2 regions of the Arthrobacter sp. Z1-9 genome follow, and region 2 is predicted to be linked to the other one. Evidence: predicted binding sites of a transcription regulator. Region 2 holds the regulator's gene; the other holds the start of a gene.
What was found. The regulator LexA, encoded in region 2, represses DNA repair genes until DNA is damaged. The targets are predictions, from matches to a motif close to TCGAACANNTGTTCGA.
Positions count from the first base shown of each region.

Region 1: M1D93_RS10640 (DUF6504 family protein) is a predicted target of LexA. The motif match lies at 4,490-4,505, and genes of this name have one in related genera.

Region 1 is NZ_CP096456.1:2,313,691-2,319,992, reverse strand. It holds gene M1D93_RS10680 (thioesterase family protein) at 1-723, shown strand, start outside; gene M1D93_RS10675 (DUF2177 family protein) at 771-1,163, opposite strand; gene M1D93_RS10670 (lipoate--protein ligase family protein) at 1,180-1,926, shown strand; gene M1D93_RS10665 (mycoredoxin) at 2,051-2,308, opposite strand; gene M1D93_RS10660 (SOS response-associated peptidase) at 2,456-3,199, shown strand; gene M1D93_RS10655 (VOC family protein) at 3,239-3,661, opposite strand; gene M1D93_RS10650 (chorismate mutase) at 3,681-4,001, shown strand; gene M1D93_RS10645 (hypothetical protein) at 4,020-4,409, opposite strand; gene M1D93_RS10640 (DUF6504 family protein) at 4,543-4,875, shown strand; gene M1D93_RS10635 (DNA polymerase III subunit alpha) at 4,872-6,302, shown strand, end outside.
Region 2 is NZ_CP096456.1:1,649,836-1,656,137, reverse strand. It holds gene M1D93_RS07600 (SseB family protein) at 1-186, opposite strand, end outside; gene priA (bifunctional 1-(5-phosphoribosyl)-5-((5-phosphoribosylamino)methylideneamino)imidazole-4-carboxamide isomerase/phosphoribosylanthranilate isomerase PriA) at 215-961, opposite strand; gene M1D93_RS07590 (hypothetical protein) at 1,034-1,192, opposite strand; gene hisH (imidazole glycerol phosphate synthase subunit HisH) at 1,193-1,960, opposite strand; gene hisB (imidazoleglycerol-phosphate dehydratase HisB) at 1,957-2,583, opposite strand; gene M1D93_RS07575 (histidinol-phosphate transaminase) at 2,644-3,762, opposite strand; gene M1D93_RS07570 (LysM peptidoglycan-binding domain-containing protein) at 4,004-4,408, opposite strand; gene lexA (transcriptional repressor LexA) at 4,729-5,463, shown strand; gene M1D93_RS07560 (ATP-dependent DNA helicase) at 5,468-6,302, opposite strand, start outside.

The DNA of each region.
Region 1 (6,302 bases), 660 kb from region 2:
CACGCCCAGGGCGCCTGGAACGTCCACGAGCAGCACATGGCACCGGCCTCCGGGCTGATGGCTCACAGCCTCGAACGGCACCAGCCGCGGACGGACATGCGGATGGCCCGGCTCAGCTACGAGATCCTGGGCCTGATCCCCGGCGGCGAATTCCACATCGAGACCACCACGCTGCGGCCGGGCAGGACCATCGAACTGCTGCAGGCCGAGCTGGTGGCAGGCGGCAGGACAGCAATCCGTGCCACGGCCTGGCGGCTGGTCACCAGCGACACCTCCGAAGTGGCGGCGGTGGAAGATGCCGCCATTCCCGGGCCCGATGACTGCAAGCCATACGACGGAGCGTCAGTATGGCCGGGCGGCTACATCCGCTCCCTTGAGATGCGTCTATCGGAAGGGCATCGGCCCGGGGCCGGCAAGGTATGGCTGCGCACTGACCATCCCCTCACCGACCGCGAAGACAGCGGCGACCTCGCCCGGCTGATGGGGCTGGTGGACACCGCCAACGGCATCGCTGCGCGGGTACCTCCGGGCGCGGACAGCTACGCGTTTCCCAACCTTGACCTGCAGATCCACATGTACCGCCGTCCTGAAGGCGAATGGCTGGGGCTGGACAACGCGGTTTCCTTCGGCCGGGACGGAATCGGACTCACCTCAACGGTGCTGCACGATCTCCAGGGCCCCTTCGGCCGGGCGGAGCAGATCCTGACCGTGCGCAGGACCTGACGGCTGCACCGGTGCCACGTCGTGCACGACGACAAGCCCGGCAGGGATCAGCCCCGGCCCTGGAACACAAGCCAGCCGGCGAGGGTGGACAGCGCGGTCAGCGCGGCGCCCCAGAGCATGTCCACCACGATCAGCTGCAATGGCCACACCTTAAGGGTGGCGGCGTTGGTCAGGTCATAAGTGGCGTACGCAAAGGCGCCCAGCGCCGCACCGTACCCCAACGCGGTAAGCCAGCCGCCGCCGTCGAGCGCGGGACGGAGGGCAAAAAACACAATTCCGGCGATGTAAATAACGTAGAAGGCAACGGCGTACCCTAGGTTTGGCCTGTCCGCCAGCAAATCGCCGATGTGGCTCCGGTAGAACGGGTTCATCAGCTTGAGCCAAACGGCGTCAATAACGGCGAACGCGGCGGCAACAACGAGGAATTGCAAGATGACCATAGGGGAGCTTAGCAACATGCACCACGCCGGACCGGGACCCCGCACGCTCACGGTCGTGCGGCAGGAGGCGTCGCTCGGCGCAGCCCGTGACCTGGAATTTGGCCTGGAGCTCCTGGCCAAGGCAAGGACTGGGGGCATCGGCCCCATCCTGCGGCTGTACCGCCCTGCCCCCACGGTGGCGTTCGGCCAGCGGGACACCCGGCTGCCGGGCTTCGAAGCAGCAGCACAGGCGTGCCGCGACAACGGCTTTGAGCCGCTGGTCCGCAGGGCGGGAGGGCGGGCGGCTGCCTACCACCAGGGAACCCTCGTGGTGGACCACATCGAAGCGGATACGGATGCCATCGCAGGTTCCAAGAGCCGGTTTGGATACTTTGGCGAACTCTTCGCCGAAACGCTGCGCAGCGTGGGAGTGCAGGCGGCCGTAGGGGAGATCCCGGGTGAGTACTGTCCCGGGGAATACAGCGTGCACGGCACGGACCGGGCGGCCGGCTCCCGGCTCAAGCTGGTCGGCACTGCCCAGCGCGTGGTGGCCGGAGGCTGGCTCTTCAGCTCCGTCATTGTGGTGGAAAACTCCGCCCCCATCCGCAAAGTCCTCACGGACAGTTACGCAGCCCTGGGCCTGGAGTGGGACCCCGCCACCGCCGGAGCCGTCAACGATCTTGTGCCGGGCGTGGACGTCGCCGCCGTAGAGGATGCGCTGCTGGCCACCTATGCAGGCCACGCCAGCCTCACGAGTGCTGCCTTCAGCAGCCTGGGGGCATGACCGGCCAAGTGTTTTAGGGGCAGATACGAAAACGGGACCGGCACCGAGGTGCTGGTCCCGCTTTGGTTATCACGCCTCCGACGGCGGGTGGCGGGGCTGCCGGCCCCTGTGGCCGGTTTCCCGGCTACGCTGCGAGGCGGGTCTTGACCTCGGCAGCCGAAGGGTTGGTAGCCGCGGTGCCGTCCGGGAACAGGACCGTGGGCACCGTGCGGTTGCCGCCGTTCAGCTGCTCCACCAGTTCTGCGGTGCCGTCCACTTCCTCGATGTTGATCTCGGTGTAGCCGATGCCCTGCGCGTCCAGCTGCTTCTTCAGCCGGTTGCAGTAGCCGCACCAGGTGGTGGAAAACATGGTGATGGTGCCGGATTCGGGAGTGAAGTCCACGGATTTCTCCTACGTGTCGCTTACGGGTTCATTCCTGACAACGGTAGCGTGGGCCCCGCTATTCCCGGCAACTGCGCCCTGCGGCGGCCCCTGGATGACAGCTCCTGCCGCCGATGGCATGCTGGAGCCATGTGTGGACGCTATGTGATGGCCCGTGCCGTGGGGGACCTGTTGGCTGAGTTCGATGCTGAGCTGGAGGAGGAGGTGGCTATCCCGCCGTCGTGGAATGTTGCGCCAACAGATGCCGTTCCCATCGTCCTGGAGCGGCTGATCGATGAAGGTCCGGAGCGCAAGCAGGTGCGCCAGCTGCACATGGCGCGGTGGGGACTGGTTCCTTCCTGGGCCAAGGACCCGGGTATCGGCTCGCGGATGATTAATGCCCGGAGTGAATCGGTGCTGGACAAGCCCGCGTTCCGGAAGGCCATCCAGTCACGGCGGTGCGCTGTGCCCGCCGACGGCTACTACGAATGGAAGCAGGGTCCCGGGAAGGCGAAGCAGCCCTACTACGTGCATCCGGGGGAGGGCCGCGGCCTGGTCTTTGCCGGGCTCTATGAGTGGTGGAAGGATCCGGCGTGGCCGGTGGGGGAGCCGGGCGGCTGGGTGCTTTCCACGTCAATCCTGACCACTGACACACCGCCGGCCGGCAGCGAATCCACCATCTTCGGCAAGTTGACTGCACTGCATGACCGCGTGCCGCTGCCAATGGACAAGTCCACTATGCAGGCCTGGCTCGACCCGGAGGCTGACGACGCCGCGGGCCTGGTTGACCTGGTGCGGTCCGGCGTCAAGGATGTGGCATCGGACTGGCACGTGGATTCAGTGGGCAAAGAGGTGGGCAACGTCCGCAACAACGGCCCGGAGCTGATCCGCCCGGTGGAGGCCCTCTTCTAAGCTGTAACCCGAAGCAGCCCGAATGACCGGGGCGGCGGGCTAAACGGTGACCGATCCGGCGTCGTCCACTGTCCAGGTGGGGTTGTACGCCACTTCCCAGCGGAAGCCGTCCGGATCCGCGAAGTAGCCGCTGTAGCCGCCCCAGGGCTGGGTGATGGGCTCGGCAATGATCTCCGCCCCCGCTGCGGCAGCCTCCGCCATGACCCGGTCAACGTCTTCCGTGCTGGGGAGGTTGTGGCTGAGCGTGATGCAGGGGACAGGGCCGGGGGCGCTGACGCCGGCGTCGGCCTGCATCTGGCGGACGTCCCACAGGGACAGCACCAGGCCATGGTTGACCTGGATGAACACCACGTCCCCCGGAAATTCCCGGTGGACGGGCCAGCCGAGGCCATCCACGTAGAAGGAGCGGGACGCCGGGACGCTGCGGACGCCCAGTGAAATGAAGTCGACTCTGGGTTGCATGGTTCGATACTGTCAGAGGATGGCAACAATTCAAGGGAACGATAGAGACGCTCTGGCCGACAAGGAACAGCTTGCCGCCGTCCGGGTTGCCGTTGACGAGGTGGATGACCAGATTGTCACCCTCATTGCCCGCCGGGAGCGGCTGATCCGGATTGCCGGGACCCTTAAGGGCGACGACGCCGAGGTCCGTGCCCCCGGCCGCGTGGAGCGGGTCATTGAGCACGTCCGCTCCGCCGCTGAGAAGAAGGCCATCGACCCGGACATCGTTGAGTCCACCTACCGGGCCATGATTTCAGGCTTCATCGAACTCGAACTCCGGGTCCACAAAGAGAACAGCTGAGCTGTTTCAGCCCAGCTGTTACAGGTTTTCCTCTACTGGAACGCCTGACTGGAATTCCCGGCCGTCCGCTTCGCTGAAGCCGGTCATCACGTGCCCTTTGCCGAGCCCATTAATGGCCGCGAGCGGGAAGTGGCCGGTGATGGTGTTGCCTGAGTGGGTCACGCCTGAAAGATCGTAGTTCTCTTCCGTGCTTTGTTCGTGGTTGAACGAGAAGAAGGCGATGGCCTCCCCGTTCATGAATTCAATCCCCAGCCGCCGCTGGGATGAGTAGTCCGGACTGGCAGCCACAAGCCCCACCACATAGGCACCGGAACCGGGAATGTTGCCGTCTATATCGAAAGTGGCCACGAGTGTGGAGTCCTGGGCTTTGATGCTGACCTGCTTGAGGAGTGCGTCATGGGTGCTCATGGCACCATCCTGCTCCCTGCCGATCTGTCCGTCCACCCCCGCCTAGGATTTGTGCCGCCACTGGCTTAGACTTGAAGTATTCGAATACATATTCGAATAGGTTCTTGTTTCTTAGTCCTGCCGGGAGGTGCCCATGGCGATGTTCAGCGAATCCGTGGACGTTGCCTGTAACCCTGAAGGCCAGCCGGTGAACCTTTCCTGGGCAGGACGGTCCTATGTTGTCTGCGCTGAACCGGTGCGCTGGTACGAACGCAGGCAGTGGTGGGCGGAGGAAAGCCGCGCGCCGCTGGGAAGCGGACCCGGGCTTGTCGACCACGAAATCTGGCGGGTTCAGGTGTTGCCGTCTACTCCCGGCACGCCCACGGAACATGACGAGCCCCTCACCCTGGACCTGACCCGCCATATCCGCAGCGGCCGGTGGCGGCTCCTGCGCATCCACGACGCCCTGCGCCCACGAACAGCATGAGCTTCACCCACCTCCACGTCTCCACCGCCTTCAGTGCCCACTATGGTGTGTCCTGGCCTGAAGAACTGGCGCAGGCTGCTGCTGCTGACGGGGCCACCGCGCTCGCCTGCACCGACCGCGACGGCCTGTACGGAACCATCAAGCACCTCAAGGCGTGCATGGACGCAGGTATTGATCCCATCGTCGGGGTGGACTTGGCCGTGTATGACGACGACGGCGATCACCGTACCCAGTTGGCTGGGCGTGTGGTGGTGCTTGCCCGCGGAAACAACAACGGGGCCGGCTACCGTGCATTGTGCCGGCTGGTGTCAGATGCCCATGCCCGTACCTCGGGAAAGTCCGGGGGAACTATTCCCGTGGCCGTTACCAGGGCAGAGCTTGCCTCCCGCACCCTGGACCCCCAGACCCTCAAACCAGTGCTGACGGTGCTCATTGGTCCGGACTCTGACGTCGGGCGTGCCATGGGCGGACGCCGGTACCTTCGCCCGCGGACCCTCTTCAAGCAATGGCTCGACGCCATGCCCGGCGGAACAGTGGCAGCTGAAATTGTGTCCCAGCTCAGCGCCCCGGGGGCGCCGCTGAGCACTTCGCATGCCGTCAGGATGCTCAAGCTCGCGGCAGAGCACAACGTACCGGCAATCCTCAGTAACGCTGCCAGATACTGCGCGGAGGACGGTGCTGCTACCGCTGACGTCCTGGATTCGGCCCGGACCCTGAAATCGCTGCCGGAACTGGCCCAGGAACCACTGCTGCAGCCCAACGGCCAGGGCTGGCTGAAATCCGCAGCCCAGATGCTGCAACTGGGCAAGGAAATCATTTCAGCAGCGGGTTACGGCGCCCAGGACCTCAAACAGCTCATGGGACAAACCGAGGCGCTCGCCGATCTCTGCAGGATTGACCCGGTAACCGATATGGGCTGGAAGCAGCCAGTGGTGCCGGAGGCTTCTGTCATCGGGATCAGCCAGGATCCGCACGTTGAACTGGTGCAGCGCTGCGAGGCGGGAATCGGGCGGCGGTTTCCGGGAATCCACGGCAGCCGGGAAAAGGAGATGCTGAAACGCCTTGACCATGAACTGGGGATCATCCAGAACCTGGGTTTCTCGTCCTACTTCCTCACCGTCGCCGAAGTGTCACGCATGATCCAGGACATGGGGGTAAGGGCTGCGGCCAGAGGGTCGGGAGCGTCCAGCCTGGTGAATTACCTGATTGATGTCAGCCAGGTAAACCCGCTTCAGCATGACCTGATTTTCGAACGCTTCCTGTCCCGCGACCGTGCCACCCTGCCGGACATTGACATCGACGTCGAAAGCGCAGAACGGCACAACGTCTACCGCCGGATCTTCGAGCGCTTCGGCGCCGAGCGGGTCACCCTGATGAGCATGCAGAACGGCTACCGGGCAAGGGGAGCCGTACGGGATGCCGGAATG
Region 2 (6,302 bases):
GTAGCCGGCGTCGGCCGTCCCGTCGTCGTCCTCAAAGTTATGGATCCTAGCGTCGTCACCGGCGAGGCTCCGCCCCGCCCAGGGCTGCCCGGCAGAGTCGGCGGGGCCACCTGCCCCGGCCAATGCGGCGGCAATGTGGCCGGGAAGGTGGCGCTGCGGCGGGGTACCGGGTTCGTTGCTGGCCATGGCGTCCTGCTGGTGCTGTGCCGGCTGCCTAGCGGCGGCCGGCGACGTCCAGCGCTTCGGGCAGCGTGAAGGCCCCGGCGTACAAGGCCTTGCCAACGATGGCTCCTTCAACGCCCAGCGGTACCAGGGAACGCAGGACCTTGAGGTCATCCAGGCTTGAGATTCCCCCCGATGCCACTACCGGTTTGCCCGTCTTTTCGACCATTTGGCGGAGCAGCTCCACGTTGGGCCCCTGCAGGGTGCCGTCCTTGGTCACGTCAGTGACCACGTACCGCGAGCAACCTGCTTCTTCGAGCCGGCCCAGGACGTCCCAGAGGTCCCCGCCTTCCTTCGTCCAGCCGCGGCCGGCCAGCGTGGTTCCGCGTACGTCGAGCCCGACGGCGATCCTGTCACCGAAGCGTTCGATGGCCCGGCGGGTCCATTCGGGGTTCTCCAAAGCTGCTGTCCCAAGGTTCACCCGGGCTACGCCGAGGTCGAGTGCCGCCTCCAGGGTCTCATCGTCGCGGAGGCCGCCGGAGAGTTCGACCTTGATGTCCAGCCGGCCAACAACTTCCCGGAGGAGTTCAGCGTTGGAGCCGCGGCCAAAGGCCGCGTCGAGGTCAACGAGGTGGACCCACTCCGCACCCTGCTGCTGCCAGTTCAGGGCCGCTTCCAGCGGGGTCCCGTAGCTGGTTTCGCTGCCCGCCTCACCCTGGACCAGCCGGACGGCCTGGCCGTTGACGACGTCGACGGCGGGAAGCAGTTCAAGTACCGGCAGGTCGGTAGCGGAGTTCATCGTGATCCTCAGTGTTAGGGGGCAGGGAGGTGCGGCGGACAGCTGCCTGGCCGGCCGTTGGTTGTTCAGCAGCTAGTTGGCCGGCAGGGTCAGCAGGTAGGCGGCGAGCAGTGCCATGCCTGCCAGGACATAGAACGAGACCTGCGTCCAGAGCGGCTTATGCTGCTGCCGGAAGGACAGGGCGCCGCCGATCAGCAGTCCGGCGAGGCCCATCAGGATAACGGACCACATTCAGGCGTCGCCACTCGAAAGCGTTTCGCCGGATTCGTTCGGGTTGCCCGCACCGGATGGTTTGCGGAGGGCTTCGACCCAGTTGCGCAGGAGATGGGCGCCGGCGTCGCCGGACTTTTCCGGGTGGAACTGAGTGGCGCACAGCGGGCCGTTTTCCACCGCGGCGATGAAGGGGGCACCGTGCTCGGACCAGGTGACGAGGGGTGCGGCCATCCGCGGCTGGACGACGTCGAAGTTCCACTCCTGCACGCCATAGGAGTGCACAAAGTAGAACCGCTCGTTTTCGACGCCGGCGAAGAGCTTTGACCCTTCGGGCACCTTCACCGTGTTCCAGCCCATGTGCGGAACGACCTCCGCCGGCAGGAGCTCGACCTTGCCGGGCCATTCCCCGATGCCTTCAGCTTCCGTACCGTGTTCCACGCCGGCCTCAAAGAGCACCTGGAGGCCGACGCAAATGCCCAGGACAGGGCGGCCGCCGGCGACGCGCCGGCCGATAAGGCGGATGCCGTCCACGGCCTTGAGCTCGCGCATGACCGTTTCAAAGGCGCCGACCCCGGGAACAACCAGGCCGTCGGCGTTCAGGACGTCCTCGGGCTTGGAGCTGAGGATTACCTCTGCGCCGGCGCGTTCAAGGGCACGGACCGCTGAGCGGACGTTCCCGGAGCCGTAGTCCAGCACCGTTACCGTGGGTTTCCCCTCGGGCGAGGGCAGCTTCTGTGCAGCTGAGGGATCGATGATGGCGCCGCCCCGCAGCACCTGGCCGCTCACAGCGCGCCCTTGGTGGAAGGGATGCCTTCAACACGCGGATCGGATTCAACGGCGGCGCGAAGGGCACGGGCGAAGGCCTTGAACTGGGCCTCAACGATGTGGTGCGGGTCCCGCCCTGCGATGACGTTCATGTGCAGGCAAATCCCTGCGTGCAGGGTGATGGCTTCAAAGACGTGGCGGGTAAGGGAGCCGGTGAAGTGGCCGCCGATCAGGTGGTACTCCTGGCCTGCGGGCTCACCCCCGTGCACGAGGTAGGGACGGCCGGACACGTCAACGACTGCGTGGGCCAGTGCCTCGTCCAGGGGAACGGTGGCCTCGCCGAAGCGGCGGATCCCGGCCTTGTTTCCCAGGGCGGTGCGCAGCACCTCGCCAAAGGTGATGGCAACGTCTTCCACGGTGTGGTGGACATCGATGTGGATGTCTCCGGTGGCTTTTACTGTCAGGTCGATCAGCGAGTGCTTGCAGAGCGCTGTCAGCATGTGGTCGTAAAAGGGCACCGAGGTGTCGATGTCCGAGATGCCGGTACCGTCAAGGTTGATCTCCACGAGCACGGAGGATTCACTCGTGGCACGCTCCATGCGCGCGGTCCGGGCCACGGCCGCATTGGATCCGGTGGAACTCATGGTCAAGGGTCCTTTGGGAAGAAGGAGTGGTTCAGGGCGTCCAGCGCCGCTGCTTCAAGTCTAGGCCGGAAGCTTGGACTGGCCGGCAAGGATACTTTCCAGGGAGGTCAGGAACGCTGTGGTTTCCGTCTCAGTGCCTGCGGTCACCCGAAGGTGGCCGGGAATCCCGACGTCGCGGATCAGGACACCGGCGTCCAGCAGCTCCTGCCAGACCTCGTGGGGATTTTCCAGGCCGCCGAAGAACACAAAGTTGGAATCGGACGCGGCGGGCTTGAGGCCCATCCGGATCAGTCCGGCCACAATCCGGTCGCGCTGCTTTTTGATGTCTTCAACATCGGCCAGCAGCGCCTCACGGTGCTGCAGCGCTGCGAGGGCAGTCGCCTGCGTGACGGCGGACAGGTGGTACGGCAGGCGCACCAGCCGCAGGGCGTCGGTAACTTCCGGAGCCGCGGCCATGTAGCCGAGGCGCGCTCCGGCCAGGGCAAAGGCCTTGCTCATGGTCCGGGAGACGATCAGCCGCTCCCGGCCGGGCAGGAGGGTCAGGGCGCTGGGCGTTCCGTCATGCGCGAACTCGTGGTAGGCCTCATCAACGATGACCATCGTCTGGCTCGCTTCACCGGCCTCGTACACGGCTTCCACGACATCGAGGCCCAGCCCGGTTCCGGTGGGGTTGTTCGGCGAGCAGAGAAATACGATGTTGGGCTGCAGTTCCTTCAACTGAAGGGCCGCGGACTCCGCGCTGAGGCCGTAGCCGTCAGCCCGTTCACCCACGATGTATTCAGTGTCCGTGCCGCTGGCCAGCAGCGGGTACATGGAGTACGTGGGCGGGAAGCCCAGCGCCGTGCGGCCGGGGCCGCCGAATGCCTGGAGAATCTGCTGGAGAACTTCGTTGGAGCCGTTGGCCGCCCAGACATTCGACTCATCCAGCCCGTGGCCCAGGTATTCCGCCAGGGCCTTCCGCAGTTCGCTGAACTCCCTGTCCGGGTAGCGGTTGAGGCTGGCGGCGGCTTCAGTCACTGCTGCGCTGATGGCAGCCCTTACGTCCGCCGGGACGCCATGGGTGTTCTCGTTCACGTTGAGGAGGATGGGGACATCCAGCTGGGGCGCGCCGTAAGGGGTCAGCCCACGGAGGTTGCTGCGGAGGGGTAGCCGGTTGAGGCGCTCTAGCTGGTCATTCACCTGAACAGTTTAGTGCCAGTACTTGGCGCCGGAAAATGTGACGGGCTCCTGTTCGCGCTCAGCGTGCCGGTGCCGCCAAGCCTGCGCAGGCGCTTTCCCGCTGCCATCCCGGCCCGCTTTCCGGGAGCCGTTTCACCGGGCTTTCCGGGCCACGCTTCCACCCGCTTCCAGGGCGACGTCCAGCTGGCGGTGCGGGCGGCTTCCGTTGCGGTCGACGTCCAGCGGGCGTTGCGGGCGGCTGCTACCGGGTGGGGACGAACAATTGCTGCCCCGGGAGGACCGCGCCGGCGGTCAGGTTATTAAGCTGCACGATGTCCGCCACAACGTCCCGCGCGTCCCGCTCCGGTGCAACGCTTCCTGCAATCGCCCACAGGGACTCCCCCGGCTGCACCGTGACAGTGACCGTTGGTGTCACAGCCAGGTCCGCCGCCGAGTCCGAGGCCTTCGCTGGCGAGTTGAAGAAACCGGCCAGGGAGAGCAGCAGGGCGGCCAGCAGTACCAGGGGAATTCCGATCAGGACGATCTTTCCGCGCCGCGTCAGGCGCAGGGGCGGAAGTGGTGCGGGACGCACAGTCTGGGGCTTGTCCCGCCCGGACGTGAGGTGATGCACCGGAAATGAATCCTGCGAAGCAGATGTAGCTGACATGATTTAGCCCTCCTGGACCTTACTGTGCTGCCCGACGTTCCCCTCCGGACGCGCCCGAGCCGTGACCCCTGGTTCGGGTCTTCGAATGGACGCGTTGCGAATAGAACACATATTCGAACTTTGCTTCTTCTGTTTTAGCACCTATCAACGAATAATGTCGAGACTCGCTAGAACAAATGTTTGAAAAAGCAATGTGGCTGGCCTAGCTTTGAAGAAAGGAACTACCACCTCGACAGTTGATCAGCAGGGTCTGACATTGGCGGCGTGAACTTCAGGTCCGGGCCACAAGAGTCCGGGGCAACCGAAAGGCATTGGCGAATATGGCAGCAGCAGCCGCCGGGGGCAGGGCAATCTCCCAACCGAAGAAGACCGCCAAAGGCCTGACGCCGCGGCAGAAGAAGATTCTGGAGACCATCCAGCGCTCGGTGAATGACAACGGTTATCCGCCGTCGATGCGGGAGATCGGTGACACTGTCGGTCTCGCGAGCCTCTCCAGCGTCACGCACCAGCTTTCGCAGCTTGAAAAGCTGGGCTACCTCCGGCGCGACCCGAAGCGTCCGCGTGCCATGGAGGTGTTGATGCCCCTCACCCTGGACGGCGGTTCGCCCAAGCAGGCAGCTGAGCCTGCTGCGCTCCTGCCGGCCGGCAGCGGCAGCGTCACCGTGCTGCCCACCGCCATGGACACTGCCATGGTTCCCCTCGTGGGCCGGATCGCTGCCGGCGGCCCGATCCTGGCGGAGCAGGTAGTGGAGGACGTTCTCGCGCTCCCCCGCCAGCTGGTGGGCCAGGGGGAGCTGTTTATGCTCAAGGTTGCCGGCGATTCCATGGTGGATGCGGCCATCTGCGACGGTGACTGGGTGGTGGTCCGCCGCCAGGCGGACGCGGCCAACGGCGATATCGTCGCGGCACTGCTGGACGACGAAGCCACGGTGAAAACCTTCCGCCAGCGCGACGGCCACACCTGGCTGCTGCCGCAGAACACGCAGTACGAGCCCATCCTGGGGGACCACGCCACCATCATGGGCAAGGTTGTTTCGGTGCTGCGCTCGCTCTAGCCTCTCAGGCGTTCTCCTTGGCCAGCCGTTCCAGCGCCGCGATGGCTGTCTTCCTGTCCGTTGTGGACCAGAAGGGCGGCAGGGCGCCCCGGAGGAATCCCGCGTACCGCTCGGTGGCCAGCCTGGAGTCCAGCACCGCCACCACACCTTTGTCCCCCGTTGAGCGGATAAGCCGTCCCGCGCCCTGAGCGAGCCGGATGGCGGCGTGGGTGGCCGAAACGGACATAAAGCCGTTGCCGCCGGCCTGCGCCACCGCGCGGGACCGCGCAGTCATCAGCGGATCGTCGGGCCGGGGGAAGGGAATCCGGTCGATGACCACGAGGCGGCATGACCCGCCGGGAACATCCACGCCCTGCCACAGGGACATGGTGCCGAACAGGCAGGTGTCGGGTTCGTCAGCAAACTGCTTCACGAGCGCCGTCATGGTGGAGTCGCCCTGGCACAGGATGGTCATGGCCAGCTTTGGCCGGAGTGCCTCGGCCGCTTCTTCTGCCGCCCGCCGGGACGAAAACAGGCAGAGCGCACCACCGTTGGAAGCCCGGATCAGGGCCTCCAGTTCAGCCAGAGACTCAGGGGACGCCCCCCGGCCGGGCTTGGGCAGGTGCCCGGCCACGTACAGTATTCCCTGCTTCGGGTAGTCAAAAGGCGAGCCAACATCAATGCCGGTCCAGCTCGGCGCCCCCTCGCCGACCAGCCCCAAACCTCCTGCTGCCGGCTCGAAGGCTGAGCCGATGGCCAGGGTGGCGGAGGTGAGGACAACCGTGTGCCCCGCGAACAATCCCTCCCGCAACCGCCCAGCGACGGAGAGCGGGGCGATATTGATGAGCGCGGGCGCATTC